DNA from 4 places in the Paenibacillus sp. SER-28 genome. Region 1 is predicted to be linked to each of the others. Evidence: a T-box and tRNA genes for the amino acid it is inferred to sense, from the RefSeq annotation. Region 1 holds a T-box; the other regions hold tRNA genes.
What was found. A T-box is a leader RNA that pairs with one kind of tRNA and senses whether it is charged. The one in region 1 lies ahead of argS (arginine--tRNA ligase), so its partner is inferred to be a tRNA-Arg.
Positions count from the first base shown of each region.

Region 1 (4,108 bases):
TTCACAGTTGAAACTGTTTTGGCCAGAATATTTGCGGAAGCTGAACCCTGAAATTTATCGTGTAAATCTGAGCGAGAAGGTATGGGAGCTGAAGCAAAAGCTGATCGACAGCTATATGCAGCCCGAAGTTGAAGAAAAAGAATAGTTGGAAGAGGCACCTCATGAATGTATGGGGTGCCTTTTTGTGTCGCGGCATATAGGAAATAGGAGCTTATTTATAAATTTCTCTCATCACATGTCGTAGCTCAGGGACAATAATGCGTTCCATTGCCAAACGAACGGCTCCGCGTGAGCCAGGCATAGAAAATACAGCTATCCGACCCACAGTACCAGCTACAGCCCGGCTTAATATAGCTGCTGAACCAATGTCCTCAGCAAAGCTTAAATAACGGAAGATTTCCCCAAAGCCAGGTAGTTCCTTATCCAGTAGAGAGGAGACGGCTTCATATGTAGTATCACGTGGAGAAATACCGGTACCGCCTGTCAAAAGTACAGCCTCGATGTCATTCTGTGCCGCTGCTTCGGATACTAACTGCTGAATACCTTCGTAGTCATCCTTGACGATGACATATCGAACAACCTTATATCCATTGGTTTCTAGTAGATCCATGAGCAATTGTCCCCCGGTATCTGTTTCCACGGTACGTGTGTCCGAGACAGTCACGACCATGCAATTAACCTGTTGCGGGGATTCCTGTCGATGCTCCTCTACGGAAGACATATTCATTAAAATGTTCACTCCTTGATCGATGGTTAGACATACACTTTTTACAATAGAGCAATGACTGAGTGTATGCAAGTGAGAAACAGGCGCTGAAAATCCATGTGATTAATATCCTTGCACTTACATACTGGAATATAGTACACTTCCTTACATAAGTCGGGATTGTTTTGTTTTTATTTTATTGTAAGCGCGCACATCAAATGATTAAACTCAAGGATCAGCGGGTAATAGTACAGCAGGGTCAACAACTGGGAGGTAATGTAATATGAATCATTCATACCAACAATGCGTGGATGCTTGCCTGGAATGTATGAACGCTTGCAATGTATGTTACGTAGCGAGTTTGAAGGAATATGATTTAGCTATGCTGCGTGAATGTATTCGAGTGAGTAGGGAATGTGCAGAAATATGCGGATTTGCTGCTCAAATGCTGCAGCGCGGAACGGATTTTGCCGAGCAAATCTGTGAGCTGTGCGCCAAGGCCTGTGAGGTATGTGCTGCTGAATGCAGCAAGCATTCCCATGATCATTGCAAACATTGTGCAGAAGCCTGCCGTCGTTGCGTTCAGGCATGCCGCCAATTGGTGGCAGTGTAATTACATATATGGAACTAGTGCCTGAAGAGGAAATAAAAGGTTGCTTTCTACTGAATAGGTTTGTATAATAATTGGAATTAACGTCATGGAACGGGAGAGTAGCAGCGGAGCCGTATCATTACAGCGAGCCGGAAGAGGTGGAAGCCGGTATGAGGTCCGATGTGAAGCGCACCCGGGAGACGGTTGATCCAACGAGCAGAATTTCTAGTAGATCAGCCCGGCAGACACCGTTATTAGTCATTGGAGTGAAATCGCGATTTGTGTAAGTTATCTTTAGCTGCACAACCGATTTACGAAGAGTGGTACCGCGGGGATATTGAAGTTCTCGTCTCTTGAATTATTTCAAGAGGCGGGAGCTTTTTTTGTTAGATTCTATAAAAAGAAGGAGAGAGATCATGTTAGTGAGGATTGCTGCTCAAGCGATATTGGCCCATACGGGCTTGGAGGAAAAAGAAATTTTATCTTTATTCGAGGTGCCTCCGCAGCCTGAATGGGGAGATGTAGCGTTTCCCTGTTTTGTGCTGGCTAAGAAGTTTCGAAAGTCTCCGCAGCACATTGCAATGGAATTAGCGGAGCTAGTGAGCCATGAAGAAGGTTTAACTGCTTCAGCATCGGGTGCCTACGTAAATATAACATTGGATCGATCGGTTCATATTCCGCTTATGCTTGCTGAGTTGAGCAAAGCTGATTTCCTCAGGCCCAATATCGGACACGGACAGCGGGTGGTCATTGATATGTCTTCGCCCAATATTGCCAAACCGTTTGGTATTGGTCATCTTCGCTCTACTGTTATTGGTGCTGCCTTGTATCGCATACTTGGTGAAACCGGATATGTCCCAATTAGTGTGAATCATCTTGGAGATTGGGGAACACAGTTTGGCAAGCAAATTGCGGCCTATAAAAGATGGGGAAATGAGGAGCAGCTACAACATGATCCGATTGGTGAATCGCTGAAACTGTATGTGCGTTTTCATCAGGAGGCCGAGCATGATCCAACTTTGGAAGATGAAGGCCGCGAGTGGTTCCGACGTTTGGAGCATGGGGATGCTGAGGCTCAACAACTATGGGAGTTTTTTGTTGAAGTCAGTCTGGGTGAATTTGATCGTATGTACCAGCGCCTGAACATTACATTTGACCATGTGCTGGGAGAAAGTTTTTACAATGATAAGATGCAGGCAGTTGTTGCTCAATTAAGAGCAAAGGGATTGCTGGAGGAAAGTAATGGCGCGCTCGTAGTTCGTCTGGAAGACGAGGAACTGCCGCCATGTCTTATTCTAAAAAAGGATGGGACTACCATTTATCCGACACGTGATCTGGCAACAGCGATTTATCGTCATGAAGTGATGAAGGCTGATCGGCTTCTGTACGTCGTTGGTGGGGAACAGAAGCTGCATTTCCAGCAGGTGTTTGCGGTGCTGAAATATGCAGGAGAGGCATGGGCGGAGCAGTGTGAGCATGTGCCGTTTGGATTAATGCGGTTTGCGGGTAAGAAAATGTCTACAAGACGTGGAAAAGTTGTCAAACTGGAAGAGGTGCTGGATGAAGCTATAGCCCGTGCTCAAGCCATCATTACTCAGAAGAATCCCGATTTGCAGGAACAACAGGCAGTAGCAGAGGACGTTGGTATTGGGGCGATTATTTTTGGTGACTTAAAAAACAACCGGCTGAATGAAGTGGATTTTTCGTTGGAGGAGGCGCTGACCTTTGAAGGTGAGACCGGGCCTTATGTGCAGTATACTCATGCGCGCATACGCAGCCTTCTGGAGAAAGCTCATGCTCGCGCCGATGTTGATGTTATTACTAATTCTACCGACAACGCCCTTGTCCAAGATAGCCATTCTCGTGATTTGAATGACATATCGGATGAAATGTTTGGTGACGCAGGTTGGGCGCTGCTTAAGCAGTTGGATCGTTATCACGGACAACTGATACGTGCGGCTCGCCAACTGGAGCCTTCGGTTATTGCGAGATTTGCACTGGATACGGCCCAGGCGTTCAACCGTTTTTACGCCAAGGAAAGGATTGTCGATGGTGGACGCTGGCGTATTCAATTGGCGGAACAAACTGCGGATATTCTGGCATGCGCGCTGCAACTTCTTGGTCTGAAAGCACCGAATCGGATGTAAGCAAAGAGAACAAAGGGGAGCGAGGTTTGCCGGCGGGATACTGCTACCCAGATCCGGTTCTTCCAAGGGGATACTGTAAAAGGTAATCTGTTACAGGCACTTTTGGGTATGTATAAAGATTGTGAGCAGAAAAGAGTTAGACGGGTTACACTAATCGCAGGTATTCCACTGTTTTGCAACCAATTTGTGCATATTTGAAACATTTGATGCTTTTATTGCGTCGGTAAGTATAGAAGCAAAGTAAACATGGAGGTGTATCTCATGAAAAAAAATAAAAGCGTGGCAGTTGCCCTGCTTGTCGTCTGCTCATTGGCTGTGGCTACGTCGGCTTCTGCTTTTCGTGATATAAAGGGAGCTGAACAGGAGAAGATCGTAAAGTCACTTCAGGATAAAGGAATTATCCAAGGAATAACCAAGGATAAATTTGCACCGGATCAAACGCTCACCTATGCACAAGGAGTACATTTGGTTGTTCGTGCGATGGATCTTCAGGTAATGCCTGATTTCACAACGGGTTCCTTTGCAAACATTCCGGCTTCCGCATGGTATGCTCAGTCCTATCGGATTGCGGCCCAACACCAAATTCCTTTGTCACCAGATATTGATCCAAGCACCCGTATGACAAGAGAACAATTTGCGAATATTCTGTATAAAGCAGTGAGT
Region 1 is NZ_JBRECM010000001.1:1,120,985-1,125,092, forward strand. Features, by position in the region: gene ACUYLD_RS05370 (nicotinate phosphoribosyltransferase) at 1-145, shown strand, start outside; gene ACUYLD_RS05375 (MogA/MoaB family molybdenum cofactor biosynthesis protein) at 212-727, opposite strand; gene ACUYLD_RS05380 (four-helix bundle copper-binding protein) at 990-1,319, shown strand; T-box leader at 1,397-1,655, shown strand; gene argS (arginine--tRNA ligase) at 1,715-3,445, shown strand; gene ACUYLD_RS05390 (S-layer homology domain-containing protein) at 3,707-4,108, shown strand, end outside.

Region 2 (4,108 bases), on a different contig from region 1:
GTTCCCTCTCTTTTGATTGCCTCACCTTGTAAAATATCAAAATCAAAAGACTGCTCATTCTCATTTTGCAAAATGTTATAGTGTACCAAATAGGCTCCAAGCGGTCCGTTTGCATTTCCTGTCACCGGGTCTTCAGCTATTCCAATTGCAGGAGCAAACATTCTTCCGTGAACCAATATATCCTCTTGTGGATTTAATGTAAAAACATAATATCCATTACATCCAATATGCTTGCTGATTTCTGTAAGCTTCTGCAAATCAGGTTTTAAACTATGTAGTATTTCATTGGAGTAAATCGGAACCATTACCTTAGAATGACCTGTTGAAGATATTGCAACTGGATATTCCATGCAAATATCTTTACAAGAAATACCTAACGCATTTGCAATCTGACTTCTTATTTCATCATTTAAAGGCTCTGATACAGAAGGTTCTCCCTGTGTCATTACAATAGAATAGTCATCTTCATACTTTATAACATCAACAGGCAATATACCTGCTTTTGTTTTTTGAATAATTCTTCCAGTTTCAGCTTTTCTCTCAATTGCATAAATATAATGTGCTGCTACTGTTGCATGACCACAAATTGGAACCTCTGTTGTTGGAGTAAAAAATCTTACTTCAACATCATAATTTGAAGAATCTGTTTCAAAAATAAATGCAGTTTCCGAATTATTTAATTCTCTTGCAATTCTCTGCATCTGCTCATCTGTAAGTCCATTTGCATTTGGAACAACTCCAGCAGGGTTACCATGAAATCTATTTTTTGTAAATGAGTCTACTTGATATATTCTATATTTTTTCATAATTTCGCCTCTATAAATACTAGTTTGTCTGTCTGTTAAATCTGATATTAACATACTTTTTAGGCAGTTTCACTTAAATTAAAAGATATAATATGGCCCTTTAATAAAAACGAACTGATCCTTATTATAGAATCGCGCTCTTTTATGGAAGATTGTTATTAAACTAAAGCCGCAGTTAGCTGAAATGGTCTTCTCAATCCTTATCTAAAAGTGGAATAAATCTTTTATGATTATAGATACTTTTAGATTCTGCCACGCCTGTTGAATAACCAAAATAAGTAACTCAATTCATGAAACAAGAGGTGCACTGAAGAACGCGCCGAATCTGAATCAGCCATTCAACAGGTAGTTTTGAAGAAGAAATAGACGAGAAAATCGCGCAAAGGAAAGAACGGCATGTTGGGGCCATGAAGTCTGAGCAGCAACAAATAGCCAATTGAGCAGGACATAGACGATTAGAGCACAGAATAATTGCCCATAGACCGCATTTTCAGTCGTACCAAACAGCGTTGGAATATTCAAATGTTGCTTGATCCAACGAAAGAAGACTTCAATCTGCCATCGAGCCTTATAGATCTGTGCGATTTGTTCTGCGGTCACCTGCATTAAATCGGTAACCACCCGAATTTCCCGACCTTCAAAATCCCGAAACATCACCACACGATGACGTTGTCTGGAACGACACTGAGGGCTTCCCAACTGGCAAGTGATATCCCGAATGACGGATGAATCTGGCTTCGTAAGGCGACGTAGCGCATGAGGCTTTTCCAAATGGACGTTGTCGCGAAGCCGAATGACAAACGATTGTCCATGGGTTTTGAAGTGATCCAGACGCTCCAGTTTCCCATAAGCACGGTCCATCACCAAAATGTAGTCCGGTTGAGCCAACGCTTCACTCATGGGGCCATCATGCTTGGAGCCCAGCGTTTCGACCACCTGAAGGGGTTGCCCATTTTCTGCTCGTAAAGCGAGTAGATGGAAAAGTTCCTTAAATACGGAAAACGGGACTTCGGCGGCTTTGGTTGAAAAGCGTGAGTAGTGGACGACGGACAAGCCACAGAGAGCCGCATAATCTACGCTGGATCGATAGCTACCCCATTGTTCCAACGCAGCCATGCACCAGTATTGGAGTAAATGGTACACCGTAAACTTGCGGGCTTTGTCTTCATAACCTATTAACTTCACAACCCTTTGAACTTCTTCAGGAGTCAGCATGGATTGAAGGATAGATGTAATCGTGATAGAATTTTTCATGAGATCGTCTTCTTTCGGATTCGTTTGGATGGGACCAACGATTCTACAGAAAAGACGATCTTTTTTCTACCATTTTGTGGTTATTCAACAGGCGTGCTACTATATAAAGGTATTAGTTTACTGTATGTTTCGGAGCGGCTTGGTCACGCCTCATTAGATATCACTACCTCTACATATGCCCACCTTATGAAAGAGCTACGTGAACAGGATTCAAAACAACAGACATTTTTGAACGTTTATATAGCGTGTAAAAATCGTGTGTATAATTTGAGTAAACAGTTGTATTGATCACACCTTTTTCTAACGTTTTCTATCGTAACCCCAATAAAATAAAAAACGCCCCAAACCCTTATATATCAAGGATTTGAAGCATTTTTAATTTCGTTCAAACTTTACATATCTGAACGCTTCGACGTCCCAGGAGGGATTCGAACCCCCGACCGACGGCTTAGAAGGCCGTTGCTCTATCCAGCTGAGCTACTGGGACAAGATGGTGATCAATAAAACCTTATGTATTCAGCGCATTGATTATTATATCACATTTCGGGCAACTGTCAAAAGCATTTTTTTCATGATATAGCGAAGTGGGCTGCAAAAGGAATCATTTGGACGCTAACGGGGTATTATGTACAAAGAACCATGCATAAAGGAGGGGTTAATCTGTGAGAGGTCTTTTGTCGTCACTTTGTTATTTCAGCATTTTCTTCGCACCTTTTCTAGTGCCTGTCATTGTGTGGATTGCAGTACGGGACGAATATGTTCAGGGACATGCAAAAAAAGCTATTTTATCGCATATTTTCCCCATTATTGCGGCAATTCCGCTAGTGTATTTTATTATTACGGCGAATCATGCAGGTTCAGTGATCGGTTTTGTACTGCTATTCGTAGTGGTCTATCTCGGGGTTTTTGTTTATAACATCTACAAAGGGATTATGACGCTGCGTGAAGCGGCTTAGTTCAAAAAGAAGCCTCCTACATACCGCTAATTTGGCGGGATACGGAGGCTTCTTTAGGGTCATTTTTGATGAGTTGCTGTTGCTATTTGGTTCAATGGCTGCTTATTTATTCCCAAAGCGTTTAGGACTTCTCCGTACTTCATGTCTTACGTTTTTCTCCAGCACTTCTTCCGCGAACTCATTGTTATGAATATAACTGCTGCCTTTGTTTTTCTTATAATTCGCTTTGCCGTCTATGATTTCCCCCTCCTTTCACGCTGATCCGGCGATGGCGCCGGGGCCCAAATCAACAAAAGCCGAGGCATAGCACACCATATCCTCATGCCCCAAACTCCTTGGCGAACTCTGTGCTGAGCTGCCCATAGGAGAGCAATTCTTTTTTAAACTTCTCTCGCTCCTCACCAGCAGTAATGTGTGTAGAGTCGGTAAAAGCCTTGTCTGTCACTTCCTCAAATGCCGAATGCAGATTATTGTCGTACCAATCCAGCTCCAGATCGGCGTCATTGCGGATGATCCGTATCATGTCATAGTCATGCTGACCATCCGTCTGATCCTTGGCCGTAATATAGACCAACAGTTCCGGGTCATCTGCGGCACCGGGCCGCACCTCTACCTCAGCGCAGCGCACTCCGTCAAGTTCAGTGAAGCGGCGTATTTTGGCATCCTTGATGTAGTACATGGTCTCCCTCCTTCCTTGCGAGTAGACGGGTTGCCCCATCTGTAGTTTTCGGAACGGACAGACATTTTATGCTTCTTTTCGGCATATATACTGATGAACTGGGGATTTAGTTTTTGATTCATTCCAACACTGGATGAACACGACAAAGAGAGGATGAACAGACATGTGCGGAATTACAGGTTTCATACAGTGGAACGGAGACTTAATGCATCAATCTGAGCTGCTGCTGAATATGACACAAACGCTCTCCGATCGCGGACCGGATGCTGCGGGTACCTGGATATCCAACCCGTGTGCCTTCGGACACCGAAGATTGAGCGTTATGGACCCGGAAAATGGCGCTCAGCCCATGATCCGGCAGCTGGAGGATATCACTTATACGATTGTATATAACGGGGAAATATATAACGCGC
Region 2 is NZ_JBRECM010000016.1:80,203-84,310, reverse strand. Features, by position in the region: gene ACUYLD_RS24185 (PhzF family isomerase) at 1-806, opposite strand, end outside; gene ACUYLD_RS24180 (IS4 family transposase) at 1,137-2,060, opposite strand; tRNA gene ACUYLD_RS24175 (tRNA-Arg) at 2,474-2,547, opposite strand; gene ACUYLD_RS24170 (DUF4870 domain-containing protein) at 2,723-3,016, shown strand; gene ACUYLD_RS24165 (hypothetical protein) at 3,336-3,695, opposite strand; gene asnB (asparagine synthase (glutamine-hydrolyzing)) at 3,859-4,108, shown strand, end outside.
Region 2: it encodes a tRNA-Arg, which carries the amino acid that the T-box ahead of argS (arginine--tRNA ligase) is inferred to sense. The anticodon was not compared.

Region 3 (4,108 bases), on a different contig from region 1:
GAACGGACTTCCGGGGCTGTTTGCTTCTGGATTCAGTGAACTGTGTGAATTACAGCGACTTGTAAGATTTTTAATACATGCACAGGTGAAGCTTTCGGGCGATTCTGTGCTACGGTTGCCGCGAGAAGTTGCTAAGTTGATCCAACAGCTGAAGCTCGCAATGGAGGAATACTACCACGATTCGGATGAGGCTGATTGCAGGGATGAAAGTAAGGATTACAGCTTCTGGTCACGGATTTCGGATGCTAGAGAAGCGTATCGCGAAACGGTTCGTTTTGGATTGAAGGGGCAGAAACACCATTAGCGTTTGAAGATGTACTGGTGTTTTTGGGCCAAGCTGAACGTAAACTCCAACAGGGGATGGATAAGGCTCTGCTTATCGGTGAGGGGATATATCCAACTTTCTTTTATTATGAAGCCAGAGAATTCGAGGTACAGGAGGATGACTGCGGGGGCAAGCTCGTAAACATACATTCCTTCGAACGTAAGGATACCCCATATTTTCTAGAGGGACCAACCCGGGCTATGAAAGTGGTTGGCGACATTGTAAATGGGCAGGAGCTATATCGGCAAATCAGGCAGAGTGGGCTTTACGACAGGAAGCTGGGTATGTATAAGGTGAATGAAAGTCTGGCGGGGCAGCCGTTTGGCTATGATCATAGGGGACTATCCTTGAGGCTGGAGCCCAAGCTGCCAGGCTGGCTGTTCACAGCTACAGGTGAGCTATCTTTCTGTTTTCTCGGAAGCTGCCAGGTGACCTATTTTAATACGGATCGTAAGGATACTTATGCACCGGAATGCAGAGTGACCCAATATGTACTGCATTACGTCAGTGGCGAAAAGAAGACGATATGCCAGGCTGTATTAGATCAAAAAGAAGCGCAAGATTTGAGAGATCGGTTGATTTCCCGTATCGAGGTATATTTGGGGACATAGCTCCATTAATTAAAGCCGTCATGCTGCCATAGCAGAGCATAACGGCTTTTTAAGGTTTCATAAATCCTTGTGTCAGGACAGGGGGGGCCTATGCTGAAATATCTTGCAAATCCAATATCACAGGGCAGTGGTCACTGCCTGTAATATGACAATCAATGCTCGCATCCATCAAAAGCGGACGAAGTCTCTCCGAGACGAGGAAGTAATCAATCCGCCAGCCGATATTCCTTTCTCTCACCTTTGGCATGTAGGACCACCAGGAATAAACATCCGTCCGGTCAGGATAAAAGGATCTGAAGGTATCTATAAATCCGGCGTCTAGCAGCTGTGACATGCGTTCCCGTTCCTCAGGTGTGAATCCGGCATTTCCGTAGTTAGCCTTGGCATTTTTGAGGTCGATCTCCTGATGAGCTACGTTCAAGTCTCCACAAACGATGACAGGCTTCAAAGCATCCAGTTGTTGCAGGTAGCTGCGAAAACGGTCTTCCCATTCCAGTCTGTAGGGCAGTCGGGATAAGTCCCGTTTGGTATTCGGTGTGTACACATTGACGAGATAAAATTTTTCGAATTCCAGAGTTATGGTTCGGCCCTCTGGTTCTTCGTTTTCCTCAAGTCCATAATGCACAGAGAGCGGCTTGATTTTGGTGAAAATAGCCGTGCCGGAATATCCTTTTTTCTCAGCGTAATTCCAGTATTGTGTGTATTCCTCCATGTTCTCCATGAGGATTTGGCCTTCTTGAAGCTTCGTTTCCTGTACGCAAAAAATATCGGCATTTGTTTCTTTTAGATAAGTATAAAACCCTTTGGTCACACAGGCTCTTAAGCCGTTTACATTCCAAGATATTAATTTCATTTGTTAATCTCCTTGCTAATTCACGCGGTCAAGCGATGTGATTTGTGTGTCCTTTGTTGACATAAGCTTATAAATATCTTCTAACTGGACTTCAAAGGTTTTTCATCAAAATGGTCCTGAAATGGTGCAACATGATAGATGATAGCAATTTCTGCGTTTTTTTGAAAGAGTAGAGACTTGAAACCAGCGCCTAAAGTAGCGTTGGGCAGACTAATCTTTCTACATTATTTATAATGAAAAAAAGCTCCCTTGCGGAAGCTATTTTTGGTGTAATTTATCAAGAGAGATACTCTTCCTATGGTCGGCTGCGAAGTATAGGCTAACGATAGCGATGACCCGACGTTCCCCCGTGGTTTATCTCATGAGAACAAAAAAAGCCTCCATTATGGAAGCTTCTTGTTATGACGTCCCAGGAGGGATTCGAACCCCCGACCGACGGCTTAGAAGGCCGTTGCTCTATCCAGCTGAGCTACTGGGACATAAAATTCAAGCGAATATTAATATATCATATGTATAAAAGAAATTCAAGTCTTATTTTGCATATATCGCTTATTTAGGCTTTATACAGCATAAATTCTGAGTAGACGTAGTTTTTTTTGCCTTATAAAAGGGTATGTTAGAATACAGGTGAATATGTGTAAGACGAGTGGTTGGACTTCGGCTACTGTTTCTCATATAATCTACAAATACTTGAGCTTGCGAAGGAGAGGGGGTGCCTTGAATAAAGGACTCCAAGGTGACGACAAAAGAAAATAATATTGTATTGTTTCCGAAGACACTGGACTATTATCAAATTCAACTTACTGTGATGCTTGAAAACGAACGTTACGGAGAGGCGATGGCGATGCTGCGTTTTTTAATGCAGTGTCAGGGACAGGAGCAGAAGCAATACGATGAATGGAACGCTCTATTACAATGGCTGGAAGCTGCATTTCCACAGTACGCTGACAGCGGGGCGGTAACGGACGCTGTGGAAGAAGAGGTCAGTGAAGTAGAGTTAGCTCGCCGTCATGCACGCTTTAAGCAGGAGCAGGATGCAGGCTACGGCAACAAGCTGTTGCGGATGGCTATGGATGAACCCTTATCCGAACAGACGATTTTAGCGTTGGAGCAGTTGTCCTATCTGGAACTGCCAGAAATCGACGATGCCTTGCTTCGCTGGATTACGGAACGGGAAATCCATCCTTTACTTCAATTCCGTGTTCTACAGACAATGCGACGACGCGGAATGGAAGGGACGATAGAAATCAGACGGGGTGATGAACAAGCGGAAATCGACATTGAAACGGTTCCGTTACAGCCAGGTGATTTTCCAGAGTCGATTATGCGTATTTTGGAACGGGTGGCCGATCAGACTGAGGTGCACGAGCCTACACTATTCTATTTCGCACAGGAGCTGTGGTCACAGTTTGTGATGGCAGTATACGGTACGAAAGATTATAGATCAATGTTGGTGGAAGAGGACGGGATGCCGGATATTTGGGCTGCAGCACTCCATCAGACGGTTTCGGAAAGTTTGAACGGAAATAATAATGAGGAAGAAACCCGGGCTATATATGGCATTACAGATGCGCTGCGCTTCCGTTTTGAGCAGGCGTATCGGTCGATGCGACTATTCGTAGCGGCGGGAATGAACACTCCTTAATGACCGGAAACGTTTACCTGTGAAGCATTCAAAGGGCTGCTCTTGAAAAAGACAGTAATGTTAGATATACTATAGTGGTTATTTTGTGTGCGTTGATTGTAATGAAAACTAAGTGAAGATTTTGTTGGAGGGGAAAGCATAAAATGAAAGCAACTTGGGAGAAAATAGAGAAGAACCTTGGGGTTCTTGAAGTTGAGGTTGACGCGGATCGTGTAGCCGCTGCACTCGACAAAGCTTTTAATAAAGTGGCAAAACAAGTAAGTGTACCAGGATTCCGTAAAGGTAAAGTACCACGTCCTATCTTTGAAAAACGCTATGGTATTGAAAGTCTGTACCAGGATGCAATTGACATCCTGTTGCCAGAAGCTTACAGCCAAGCTGTAGAGCAAACAGACATCTTCCCGGTTGACAGCCCTGACGTTGAAATTGACCAATTTGCTAAAGGCGAATCTTTCAAATTCAAAGCAAAGGTTACTGTTAAACCTGAAGTGACTTTGGGCGATTACAAAGGCGTAGAAGTGCCTGTAAGCAAACTCGAAGTAAGCGACGAAGAACTGGCTCAAGAACTGGAGCGCCTGCAACAACGTCATGCTGAATTGGTTGTCGTTGATGAAGATGCTGCTCAATCCGGTGATACAGCTATTATTGACTTCGACGGTTCCGTGGATGGTGTA
Region 3 is NZ_JBRECM010000014.1:47,918-52,025, reverse strand. Features, by position in the region: gene ACUYLD_RS23215 (hypothetical protein) at 1-304, shown strand, start outside; gene ACUYLD_RS23210 (hypothetical protein) at 322-936, shown strand; gene ACUYLD_RS23205 (exodeoxyribonuclease III) at 1,025-1,789, opposite strand; tRNA gene ACUYLD_RS23200 (tRNA-Arg) at 2,195-2,268, opposite strand; gene ACUYLD_RS23195 (hypothetical protein) at 2,526-3,434, shown strand; gene tig (trigger factor) at 3,578-4,108, shown strand, end outside.
Region 3: it encodes a tRNA-Arg, which carries the amino acid that the T-box ahead of argS (arginine--tRNA ligase) is inferred to sense. The anticodon was not compared.

Region 4 (4,108 bases), on a different contig from region 1:
GGATAACCAAACCGATTGCTTTAGCAGCACCAGTTGTGTTAGGAATGATGTTTTCAGCTGCTGCACGAGCACGACGGAAGTCACCTTTAGCATGTGGAGCATCCAAAGTGTTTTGGTCGCCAGTGTAAGCATGAATTGTAGTCATCAAACCTTCAACGATACCAAATTTATCTTGCAGTGTTTTAGCCATAGGAGCCAGGCAGTTAGTTGTGCAAGAAGCACCGGAGATTACAGTTTCAGTACCGTCCAGAATTTCATGGTTTACGTTGTAAACGACAGTTTTCATGTCGCCAGTAGCTGGAGCGGAGATAACAACTTTTTTAGCGCCGCCTTTCAAATGTTTCTCAGCAGCTTCTTTTGTTGTGAAGAAACCTGTGCATTCCAGAACGATGTCTACACCCAGGTCTCCCCAAGGCAGTTCTTCAGGGTTGCGGTTAGCCAAAACTTTAACTTCTTTACCATTTACTTTGAAGAAGCCATCATGTACTTCTACTTGTCCTTGGAAATTACCTTGTGTTGTATCATATTTCAACAAATGTGCCAACATTTTGGAATCTGTCAAGTCATTGATTGCTACTACTTCAATACCTTCCACGTTTTGAATCCGGCGGAAAGCAAGGCGTCCAATACGTCCGAAACCGTTAATACCAACTTTAACTGTCATGAGTGAGTTCCTCCCAAAGTTCGTTTAGTTTAGTTTTATATATTCAAGACAGACCCGAAAGCCTGTCAAGACAACACCATTCATAAATCCATCTTAACCATTTAAATAATGACTTACAATCTCGGCAGCAGCGCCTTCGTCGGTGACTAGAATGTCTTCTTGTCCGAAACGCAGTACCGCATGAATAGCGGCCGCCTTGCTCTTACCTCCAGCTACGCCTAGAACCGTATCGGTACGCCTGATGTCCTCTAATCGAAGTCCAAGCGTCAGCATTCTGTGAACAACGACGCCATCTTCGTTAAAGTAGTAACCAAACGATTCGGCAACGGCCCCCTCACTGCTGATCTGGGCAAAGGTTTCGGGATCAAGTTTACGTCTATGTGCCATCGCTATGGCGTTGCCTATCCCGTGAATGATGATACGACTCTCGCGAATCAGGTTCAATATATCCTGAATGTTCGTATCTTCAAGCAAGGAGTTGTAAGCATGATTGCTGAGCAAATCCGGTACATGGAGCAGACGGTATTGAGCGCCTACCTTGCGAGCCATTGTGGAAGCAATTGTGTTGGCCTGCATTTCCATGCTTTCTCCCAAACCCCCGCGTGCCGGTACAAACCACCCACCCTTAAGTGGGCCATTAGAAGGTAGTGCCAGTTGTTCCGCCACGTCGGCAATCGTCGTGCCACCTGTTACAGCGACCACATCCTCGTCGTCCATAACACTCAGCAACGCTTTTGCTCCAGCGCGCCCCAGCTCCTGCTTTGTTAACGGAGAAGCATCCGAATCCCCAGGAACGACAACCACCTTCCTCAAACCATAGGCTTGACGAATCTGGTCCTCCAATTGGGACAGGCCGAACAAGTTGTTCGCAATCGGCTCCAGCTGTTCCAGCAGATCCAGTCCTGCTTTGCTCACCTTCATGCCTACACTCTCAATCTCAATTAGCCCTTGAGCTTTAAGAAGATCGGTTTCGGCGCGCAACACGCGCTCAGTCATGTTCAGTGAAGCTGCCAGTGTTCTGCGTCCAACAACATCGGACAGCATAATCTGATGCAGGATCGTGTACCTTTTTTTCAAAACATCCATGAGGTCGGGCAGAAGCTGCTTCTGTATTTCTAATATCTTTCGCATGCTTTCCACTCCCGCACACTTCTAAGTTCTGTCTCTAATGCTCTATCTCTAACTGGTCTTAAAACGTCCCGGGATAACTTTTTAAGTCCCACGTATATCTTAACCAATATTTGCTCCACATGCAAGTCTATCTGAACCTATATTTCTCAACCATTTGCCTGAATATGCGCATTTAATAAAAGCTTGCAATTCACTGCTGTATATCATATAATCATCTTTGTTTCCAATTAGCTGTTTAATTAGTTAGTTGTTTGCATTGATTGAACTATGCGCCCGTGGTCCAACGGATATGACGTAGGCCTCCGGAGCCTGAGATCGAGGTTCGATTCCTCGCGGGCGCGCCATTTTAATGAACGCATAAATGCTTCTATATAATGTTTTAACCAATAAGAGCGCTGAGGGCTCTTTTTTTTAATCATTAGTTTGACTTTCTTTGACTTTTTGTTTGAAATTGTTTATCATGTGGTTAATACGGTAACAGTTTATAAATAAGGGACGTGTAATCGGCATGTCCACCAAATCCACTAACGATATTTAAGGGAGGTTTTTTGACGTGAGCTATGTTCCTATGGTAGTAGAACAAAGTAACCGCGGCGAACGCGCCTATGACATTTATTCCAGACTGTTGAAGGATCGCATTATTTTGTTAGGCTCGGACGTCAATGACGTTGTAGCCAACTCTATTATTGCGCAAATGCTGTTTTTGGCTGCCGAAGATCCTGAAAAAGATATTCACTTGTATGTTAACAGTCCTGGCGGTTCCATTACAGCTGGTATGGCCATTTTCGATACGATGCAATACATTAAACCTGACGTATCTACGATTTGCGTAGGTATGGCGGCTTCCATGGGCGCATTCTTGCTGAATGCAGGCGCCAAAGGTAAACGTTTCGCTTTGCCAAACAGTGAAATTATGATTCACCAACCACTGGGTGGTGCACAAGGCCAGGCAACGGATATTGAAATCCGTGCACGCCGCATTCTGAAAATGCGTGACAAATTGAACCGCATTCTCGCAGATCGCACAGGCCAACCACTGGAGCGCATTGAAAAAGACACAGACCGTGACTACTTCATGTCCGCTGATGATGCCAAGGAATACGGTATTATTGATAAAGTGCTAACTAGCTCCTCTCCAGAAGGTGTATAAGAGAAGAAATTCGCCTCTCGATAGCTGGTAAATGAAAAAGCTGCCCCGGATGTTCTTATCCGGTAGGCAGCTTTTTTTGCTTTATTGTTTTTTAGGTTATAGACAATTGGAATTGTTTACTCCTACTATTCATGCTGTCCCGCAAAAGGCTTTCCGCCTTGAGGCAGCAGTTGACCGAACGAGTAGGTAAACTCCGGAATTCCATACGCGTATGGCGCATAATCATACAAATCAAACACAATTGTTACTCCACTGCTCGTCACATAAAAATTCTGATCTGCCGCCAGCTCTTTAAATTTGCCGAATCCTTCGCCAGCCTGAAGCGCATCGATTTTTTTCTTCAAATCAGCATTGAGGAACTTTTTGTAGTTCGGATTTGCCTTCAAAACGTCAGACAATTGCAGCAGTTTACCATCAGCGAGCGAGAACGTATATCCTTTACGTGCCGTCATGCCATGTGCGCCACCCGTATACGAGTAATCCTGCATAATCACACTCAGAATACCATCTTTGTTATAGGCAATTGCAAAATCATTTCCGAACTCATACGGTCTTTCTGTTGTAGCCTCTCCCTCAGACATCATCTTTTTGCCTGCTGCCAATATACCCTCTGCATGCTTTTTAAGCACATTGTTAATGGCCTGTTGAGCCTCAGGATTCAGCTGGCTGCCGCTGATTTGCGGGTACTTAATCTTGTAGGACACCTTTGCATTACTCGACGCTGGAAGTGTTTGAGACGCAATGGTGATCGGATTTAGCTGGCTTTTACTCAGCGTTACTGTTTTCTGAGCAGCATTCCATTGAGCATCTATGCCTAGATAGTCTTTCAGCAGACTCATAGGAATGTATAGCTTCCCAGCGATCTGTTTGGCATCCATACTACGTGTATTGATTCCATTGACGTTGACGTAGGCATCCGAGGAAGAAGCCATAATGTAAAGTTTATTGTACCCGCTACCTACGGTATATGTCGTTGTTTTCGCATCATAGCTTACTGGAATCCCCAGGCTGTCACGCAGTGCGGCCACCGGAATCATTGTACTCCCGTTCACTTGAACACCTTTAGCGGGCAACGTTTTACCATTCCATTGGATGGTGATTCCTGGTTGCTGTGTTGTCGCTTGTTTGATCGATGCTGCCTGGATATAGGAAACGGGAACAGC
Region 4 is NZ_JBRECM010000010.1:182,484-186,591, forward strand. Features, by position in the region: gene gap (type I glyceraldehyde-3-phosphate dehydrogenase) at 1-664, opposite strand, end outside; gene ACUYLD_RS20595 (sugar-binding transcriptional regulator) at 758-1,795, opposite strand; tRNA gene ACUYLD_RS20600 (tRNA-Arg) at 2,065-2,139, shown strand; gene clpP (ATP-dependent Clp endopeptidase proteolytic subunit ClpP) at 2,349-2,945, shown strand; gene ACUYLD_RS20610 (PdaC/SigV domain-containing protein) at 3,071-4,108, opposite strand, start outside.
Region 4: it encodes a tRNA-Arg, which carries the amino acid that the T-box ahead of argS (arginine--tRNA ligase) is inferred to sense. The anticodon was not compared.